DNA from 3 places in the Mesorhizobium sp. M1169 genome. Region 2 is predicted to be linked to each of the others. Evidence: riboswitches for the same ligand, from Rfam matches in the RefSeq annotation. Region 2 holds a riboswitch; each other region holds the start of a gene.
The links. A riboswitch is a leader RNA that binds a small molecule or an ion and turns the genes downstream of it on or off. The one in region 2 is predicted to bind cobalamin.

Region 1: another riboswitch for cobalamin. It lies ahead of NKH41_RS09505 (DUF1636 family protein); the one in region 2 lies ahead of metE (5-methyltetrahydropteroyltriglutamate--homocysteine S-methyltransferase).
Region 3: another riboswitch for cobalamin. It lies ahead of NKH41_RS16630 (CbtB domain-containing protein); the one in region 2 lies ahead of metE (5-methyltetrahydropteroyltriglutamate--homocysteine S-methyltransferase).

Annotation. Positions count from the first base shown of each region.
Region 1 covers NZ_JAMYME010000007.1:20,194-22,452, reverse strand. Annotated here, with positions in the region: gene cobW (cobalamin biosynthesis protein CobW) at 1-821, opposite strand, end outside; gene NKH41_RS09505 (DUF1636 family protein) at 818-1,252, opposite strand; cobalamin riboswitch at 1,291-1,494, opposite strand; gene NKH41_RS09500 (winged helix-turn-helix domain-containing protein) at 1,524-2,259, opposite strand, start outside.
Region 2 covers NZ_JAMYME010000041.1:5,198-7,456, reverse strand. Annotated here, with positions in the region: gene metE (5-methyltetrahydropteroyltriglutamate--homocysteine S-methyltransferase) at 1-1,336, opposite strand, end outside; cobalamin riboswitch at 1,432-1,632, opposite strand; gene NKH41_RS27760 (hypothetical protein) at 2,183-2,259, shown strand, end outside.
Region 3 covers NZ_JAMYME010000014.1:128,134-130,392, forward strand. Annotated here, with positions in the region: gene cobU (bifunctional adenosylcobinamide kinase/adenosylcobinamide-phosphate guanylyltransferase) at 1-512, opposite strand, end outside; gene NKH41_RS16625 (CbtA family protein) at 505-1,287, opposite strand; gene NKH41_RS16630 (CbtB domain-containing protein) at 1,303-1,482, opposite strand; cobalamin riboswitch at 1,519-1,715, opposite strand; gene NKH41_RS16635 (SRPBCC family protein) at 2,065-2,232, shown strand.

The DNA.
Region 1 (2,259 bases), on a different contig from region 2:
CGTTGTGCGAGCTCGTCCGGGTTGGACACGGACGCGATGTCGATGACGAACGAGTCAAAATCGTCATGTTCGTGGTCGAGCTCGTCGTCGTGGTGGGTCTTGCGGTTCTCGATGTCGTCCTCGACGGCGAGGCCGAGGCCGAGCAGCACCGACGGGTCGACCTTGCCTTGCGAAGTCGGTACGATCTTCACCGCCCGCGCAACGTGCTTGCCGATGACGGCATTGGCACGGGCCGAGCCGGCTGCGTCCATCAGGTCGCTCTTCGACAGGATGATCAGGTCGGCGCAGGCGAGCTGGTCCTCGAACACTTCCTCGACCGGATCGTCATGGTCGAGCGTCTCGTCCTGCGCGCGCTGGGCCTGCAGGGCGTCCATGTCGTTGGCTACGCGGCCATCAGCCAGCGCCGGTCCGTCGACCACGGCAATGACGCCGTCCACCGTCACGCGGCTTTTCACCGACGGCCACTGGAAGGCCTGGACCAGCGGCTTGGGCAAAGCGAGGCCGGATGTCTCGATCAGGATGTGGTCGACCCTCGGCGTCAGCGACAGGATCTGGTCCAGCGCCGGGACGAAATCATCGGCGACGGTGCAGCAGATGCAACCATTGGCCAGCTCGACGATGTTTTCCTCGGGGCAGGTGTCGATGGCGCAGCCCTTCAGGATCTCGCCGTCGATGCCGATGTCGCCGAACTCGTTGACGATGATGGCCAGGCGCTTGCCTTTGGCGTTTTCGAGCAAATGGCGGATCAACGTCGTCTTGCCGGCGCCGAGAAAGCCGGTGACCACGGTGCAGGGAACGCGCGAAAGGGAGGCAGCGGTCATGTCGGGTCCTTCAAAAGGTCAAGGGGAGGGATGCGGGCAACCAGGCCGCGCTTCAGGCAATCGGGACGGCCGCGCCATGGAATGAGCCCATCCGTCGAGGTGGCGAACAGCTTTGCCCCGGTGACGAGATCGGCGCCGCTGGTCGTGGTCAGATCACCGAAGACGTAACTCCAGCAGCCGTCGCGCAGCATGGCCGCGCTGAGCCGGCGCTTGCAATTGCCGAGGCATTCGACGGTGCGGATTTTGATGTTTTCGCTGGAAGCTGCGCGGCGCGTGTCCTCTGCGAGCAGTTCGCCAGCGCGCGGATGAGCGTCCGAACCGGTCTCGTCACGGCAGGACGAGCAGACGATGACGGTAACGCCGGCCGGGGAATCACCATGGCCGGACAATAAATCCGCTGTCTCAGCCGGAAAACTGCTGTCGCGTTCCAAATCAGGCTCCTTGCCCGGAAAACCCGCCAGGCGATCGGATTCTTAGGTCCTAGACGGCAGGTCTCCTGGCTCGCGGGTCATCGCCTGGGTGCCGCCTTCCCGGGAATATCCCAGTGGTTTTCGGCCTTGGCTCGTCGCTTACAGTTGCGGGGACAGCCGCGGATTTGAAATCGAGATTTCGCACCGCATTCCCTCTTGGCCCCTGCCGTTGCGGGCAGGGGACCGTCTGGAACGGATTTAGGCTTGTGGAGGCAGTTGTGTCAACGCACGTCTATGGCGCGGCGATATCCGCGAGCGGCCGGCCCAAATCGCCGGCAGCGGTCACCTCGATGCGTTCCAGGCCGAGCCAGCCCTGCATCTGCTTCAATTCCTTGAAGAGTTCGGCAGCGGTTTGTGGCGGGGCGCCGGGCTCCGCATAGGCGGCATGGACGCGCAATACGCCGGCCGGACGGTCGGCCCTGAGGTCAACGCGCCCGACGATGCTGTCGCCGAGCAGGAATGGCAGCACATAATAGCCATACCGCCGCTTTTCGGCCGGCGTGTAGATCTCGATGCGGTAGTGGAAGTCGAACAACCGCTCGGTGCGCGATCGTTCGAAGACGACAGGATCGAACGGCGCGAGCAAGGCGCGCGCCTCGATCCTGCGCGGCAAACGGGCGTCCTTGTGGAGATAGGCTGTTTTGTTCCAGCCGTCGACGCTCACCGGCAACAGCTCGCCGGCCTCGACCAGCTCCTCGATGCGGCCCTTGATGTCGGCGGGCGAGAGGCGGAAATAGTCGCGCAGGTCGCCTGCCGTGGCGATGCCGTGGGCACGGGCCGAGATGCGCAGCAATTCGCGGTGAGCGTCTTCGGGGGAGGGCGTTGGCAGACTCAGTATTGTTGGCGGCAGCACGCGCTCCGGCAGATCGTAGAACCGTTCGAAGCCGCGGCGATGCGCCGTGGTGATGCGGCCGGCCCAGAACAGCCATTCGAAGGCGTGCTTGGCATGGCTCCAGCCCCACCAGCCA
Region 2 (2,259 bases):
CGGCCTGGACTCTGGAGCGCTCGGCAAAAGCGCTCTCTCGTCGCTTCATGCTGTCGTCAATGCTGGCGATCCGCCCCTCAACAAGCGGGTCATGGATCTTCGTGGATGTCACGCGGGTGGCGGCAGCCTCGGCAGACGCTTTCAACGCGCCTGCCACCGCATCCGTGCCTTGGGACAGGGCCTGGGCCAGCAACACCAACTCGTCGGTCTTCTGGGCCGCGAAGGCGAGCCACGACCTGATGTCCGCGTCGAGTTCCGTCTCCATGCGCAGGTCGATCGGCACGTGCAGCATCGAGCAGGAAGGCGCGATCTCGACGCGGTCCAAGGGCCAGCCGGCGACGATCGGTTTGATGCGGTCGAGAATGGCGGGCAGGTTCGCACGCCAGACGTTGCGGCCATCGATCAAGCCAAGCGAGAGCACCAGATCCTTCGGTGCGAGCCGACCCACGGTTTCCAGCTGCTCGGGAGCGCGCACGAGATCAATATGCAGCCCGGCCAGGGGCAGAGAAACCGCGGTTTCGAGATTGTCTCCCAGCGGCCCGAAATAGGTAGCCAGCATGATCTTCAGCTCGGGCGCGGCTTTCGACAGCTGGCCATAGGCGAATTCGAACGCAGCTCGTTCGTTCGGGTTCAGATCGAGGACAAGCGCTGGCTCATCGATCTGCACCCAGTCGGCTCCCGACAGCTTCAGCCTCTGCAGGAGTTGCTCGTAGACGGGCAGCAGCCGCGGCAGGAGCGCGATGGGATCGAAGCCTTCGGCAGGCGATTTAGCCAGCTTGAGGAAGGTGACCGGTCCAAGGATGACTGGGCGTGTGTGAATGCCGAGAGCTTTAGCCTCGAGGAAGTAGTCGACCGGTTTCGTCGACGAGAGGGCGAACGTCTGATCATCGTCGAGTTCCGGCACAATGTAGTGATAGTTGGTGTCAAACCACTTGGTCATTTCCATCGCGGTTACATCAGGCCGATGAGCCGCCTGCTGGTGACCAGCGTGTCCACAATCCTCCGTCTGACCCTGGTTGCCGCGCGCCATTGCGAAGTAGATGTCAAGTGGGACCTCGCCGCTATTCCAGCCGTAACGGGATGGAACGGCGCCGACCATGGCTGCGGTGTCGAGCACATGGTCGTAGAGCGAGAAGTCGTTCGACGGGATTTTCGACACGCCGCGATCGTGCTGCTCCTCCCAGCTAGCGGCACGGAGCGCCTTCGCGGTCGTGAGAAGGTCGGCAGCGGACGATTTTCCGGACCAGTAGCTTTCAAGCGCGAATTTCAGTTCTCGCCGACGACCGAAGCGGGGCACGCCGAGCGTTGCTACAGGAATTTGCTGAGAGACAGTCATGCCAGACCCCGATGGTTGGGGCGTCGGTGACAAGGAAGGCGCTAGCAGGCCGGCACGAACGCCAGGCTGCAGCGGCCACCGAGACACCCCGCCCGTGGACGTAATTCGCCGTGGCAGGTCTCCTGGCTCGCGGGGTCATAGCCTCTACCGGTCTTCCCAAGGCTATTCGCCTCAGTGACATGAGTGGGGTTGGCTCGCCGCTAACAGTTGCGGGGGCAGCGCCGGCATCGCACCGGCTTCCCTCTTAGCTCCGCTGCGGCAGCGCCGTACGGAGAACCACGACGCGGGAGACAATTACAGCAGTTCGCTTCTTTGTCAACGCCGCATAAAGAAATGTTTATGCCGTTATGTTAAATTTCCGTTGGCATGTTGCCAAAGGTCGCCTTGAAAGCGAAACTATGGAAGCCTTGAGCGGCCGGTAAATCAAAGCAATAACGCACAGCGGTCCAGGAGGATAGGAGTTCGTCGGCTGCTGGCAGCAAACATACCGGCAAGCGCCGTGGTGCTGCTTAGCGCATCATGCGAACCACCTCGGCGTCGAACTTCGGCTCCGAGGTTCCGACCGCTTCGTTGGTGATCTGCTCGCGACCATATTCGGCCCAATGGCGAGGCTGTTGCCCATGTGGAAGCTGTTGGCCGTGATGCCCTCGGTGATATGACACAACGATTTCGGGGGGAGCACACCGAGGCCAGGCGCAGCGGCGTGTTGCGAAGTGATCGAGGCCAATGTCTCGAACTGCTTGTTCGCAGCCCACCGGCTCAAGGTAACCCGGCTCAAACCACCGGGCCAGCTCAAGTCCTGTCCAAATGAGGCCTGGGCGGCAAATCGTCGTGCACGCGCACGGTTTGGCGTTCGATCTTGTGATGCGTCTTGGGCGGACAATCGCCACGGTGGAGCGCGCAGAAGCGGTCCCCAATTGGGA
Region 3 (2,259 bases), on a different contig from region 2:
TTGAGCGGCAGCCCCGCCACCATCAAAAGCACGGTGTCGGCAACAGCCGCGACGTCCTGGTTCAGCCGGCCGGCGGCGTCGCGAAACCGTCTTGCCAGCGCATTGTCCGGCACGATGCCCTGGCCGACCTCGTTGGACACCACGAACCACGGCCCACGCGGCCGCGACAGCACGTCCGCCAGTTTTTGGCATTCGGCCTCGACATCATGGTCGGCCAGCATGTGGTTGGTCAGCCACAGCGTCAGGCAATCGATCAGCACCGGCTGGCCGTCAGGCAGCGCCTCGATCGCGCCGGCAAGGTCGAGCGGCGCATCGATGGTCGTCCAGCCGGCGCCGCGGCGCGAGCGGTGCAGCGCGATGCGCTGGCGCATCTCCTCGTCATAGGCTTGCGCCGTGGCGATATAGCTCCAAGGCGGCGGGCCGACCGTCACCAGGCTCTCGGCATGCGCCCGATTTCCGGCGCCCGCACCCCCGAATACCACGGTCAGTGCCCCCGCAGCGCGGTCAGGCAAAGCTGTAGCGCAGGCTGGTCGCCGTGCCCGTGAAGCGTCCGCGCACCACGCCGACGACCGCGCCGAGCACCAGCCAGAACACCAGATTGGTCAGCGTCACCGCCACCACGAACTGGTGGTGCAGGCCTTCCGGGATCGCGGTCTCGACGCTATCGGGCTGCGGCGCGCCGACAATATGCGGCGCCATGATCAACGCTACGGCAAGGATCGCCAGCGGCAACGATCTGCGGAAGGCGATAAGGCCGAGCCCGGCGGCGGTCGCCACCACTGTTGCCCACCACCAGATCTGGCGTTGGACAAGGTCGGCCGCCGGCATCGCAGGCAGTTCCGGCGGCAGGCCGAGGCCCGGCGCCAGCGTGAACACGGCAAAGCCGGCCAGCCCCCAGAACAGGCCCTGGCGCCAATTGCCGATGCCGCCGGCAAATTCCGAAACCGCAACCAGGACCAGCGCAAAGCCGATACCGGTGACGATATTGGCAACGACGCTGAAGCCGAAGCGTTCGAAACCGTCCGCCGGCGCCCAGCCTTCGTCTTCCGCCGGAGCCATTGCTTCAGCCGGTGCCGGCGCAGCGCTGCTCATAACCGTCGTGCCCGCAGCGTTTTCAGCCGGTGTCGCAGGTGCCGCGGCATGGTCATGGCCGCCGCCGGCCTGTTCGTAGACTTCCGCCTTCAGGATGAGCGGCACCGTGGCATAGGCTTGCATGCAGGCGAGAGCCACGCCGGCCACAAGCCCTGCGATCGCCGCGATGAACACGACGTTGCGAAACAGTGTCATGATGTCAGCCCCTTGTTAGTGGCAGGGAAAGCCCATCGAATGGCGATAGTCGTGCGCGGCATTGTGGACCGCATCGATATGCGAGAAGCCGACAAAGCCCATGACGAAAATGCCGAGGAATGCAGCAAGCGCCAGCTGCATGAGACGCGACTGCGAGGAGGCGGAAGCGCCGAGCGAAACGGAAGCGGTATTCATGTCTTGTCCTTTCGCCCTCCACCCGAGGGCATAGAAGTCAGTTTCCTGTCGCCGGCAGGTCTCCTGGCTCGCGGATCAGCGCCCTTCCCCACCTTCCCGAAGGCGAACCTTCAGTGGCATATGGAGAGGACTACCGCACACAGTTGCGGGGGCAGCCGCGGCATTAGGCAAACAACTTGCCCTAACCGCATTCCCTCTTGGTTCCAAACGGAACCGACGACATCAGCGACTATAGGCAGAATCGCCGCGCCCGGCAAACCAAATTCCGCCGGATCGTGTGGCGAATGCGCCGCCTCGCCAAGTTCGCAGACCGGCGCCGCGATTGACAATTTTCGCAGCCGGGTGTCGGCTGGCGGATGGGGAGGAAGCCGGCATGCAACCCAGCCCGAATGAGCGCGGTCCCTACAACGGCCTGGCGCGGGCCGAGCCGACGCTGCCGTCATCAGCCTATTGGGACATCGCGGCCTATCAGCGCGATCTCGAGGCCATCTGGTATCGCAACTGGCTGCTCGTCTGCCGCGAGGCGAAGCGCTCGCCGATCCGGCCGCCGATATCGACAACATCGTCGCCTTCGGTACCCAGGTGCTGGAGGAGGATGCTGATATCTGCGAGGTCAACCAGATGGGCCTGCGCTCGATGCGCCACAAGGCCGGCGTACTGATGCCCGAGGAATACGACCTGCACCGCTTCCACAACTGGGTGCGCGAGCGCCATGCGGCGCTCGCACATCAAAGCGATTTGGGCAGATAGCGCCAGGTGACGAAGCCGCAGGCCGCC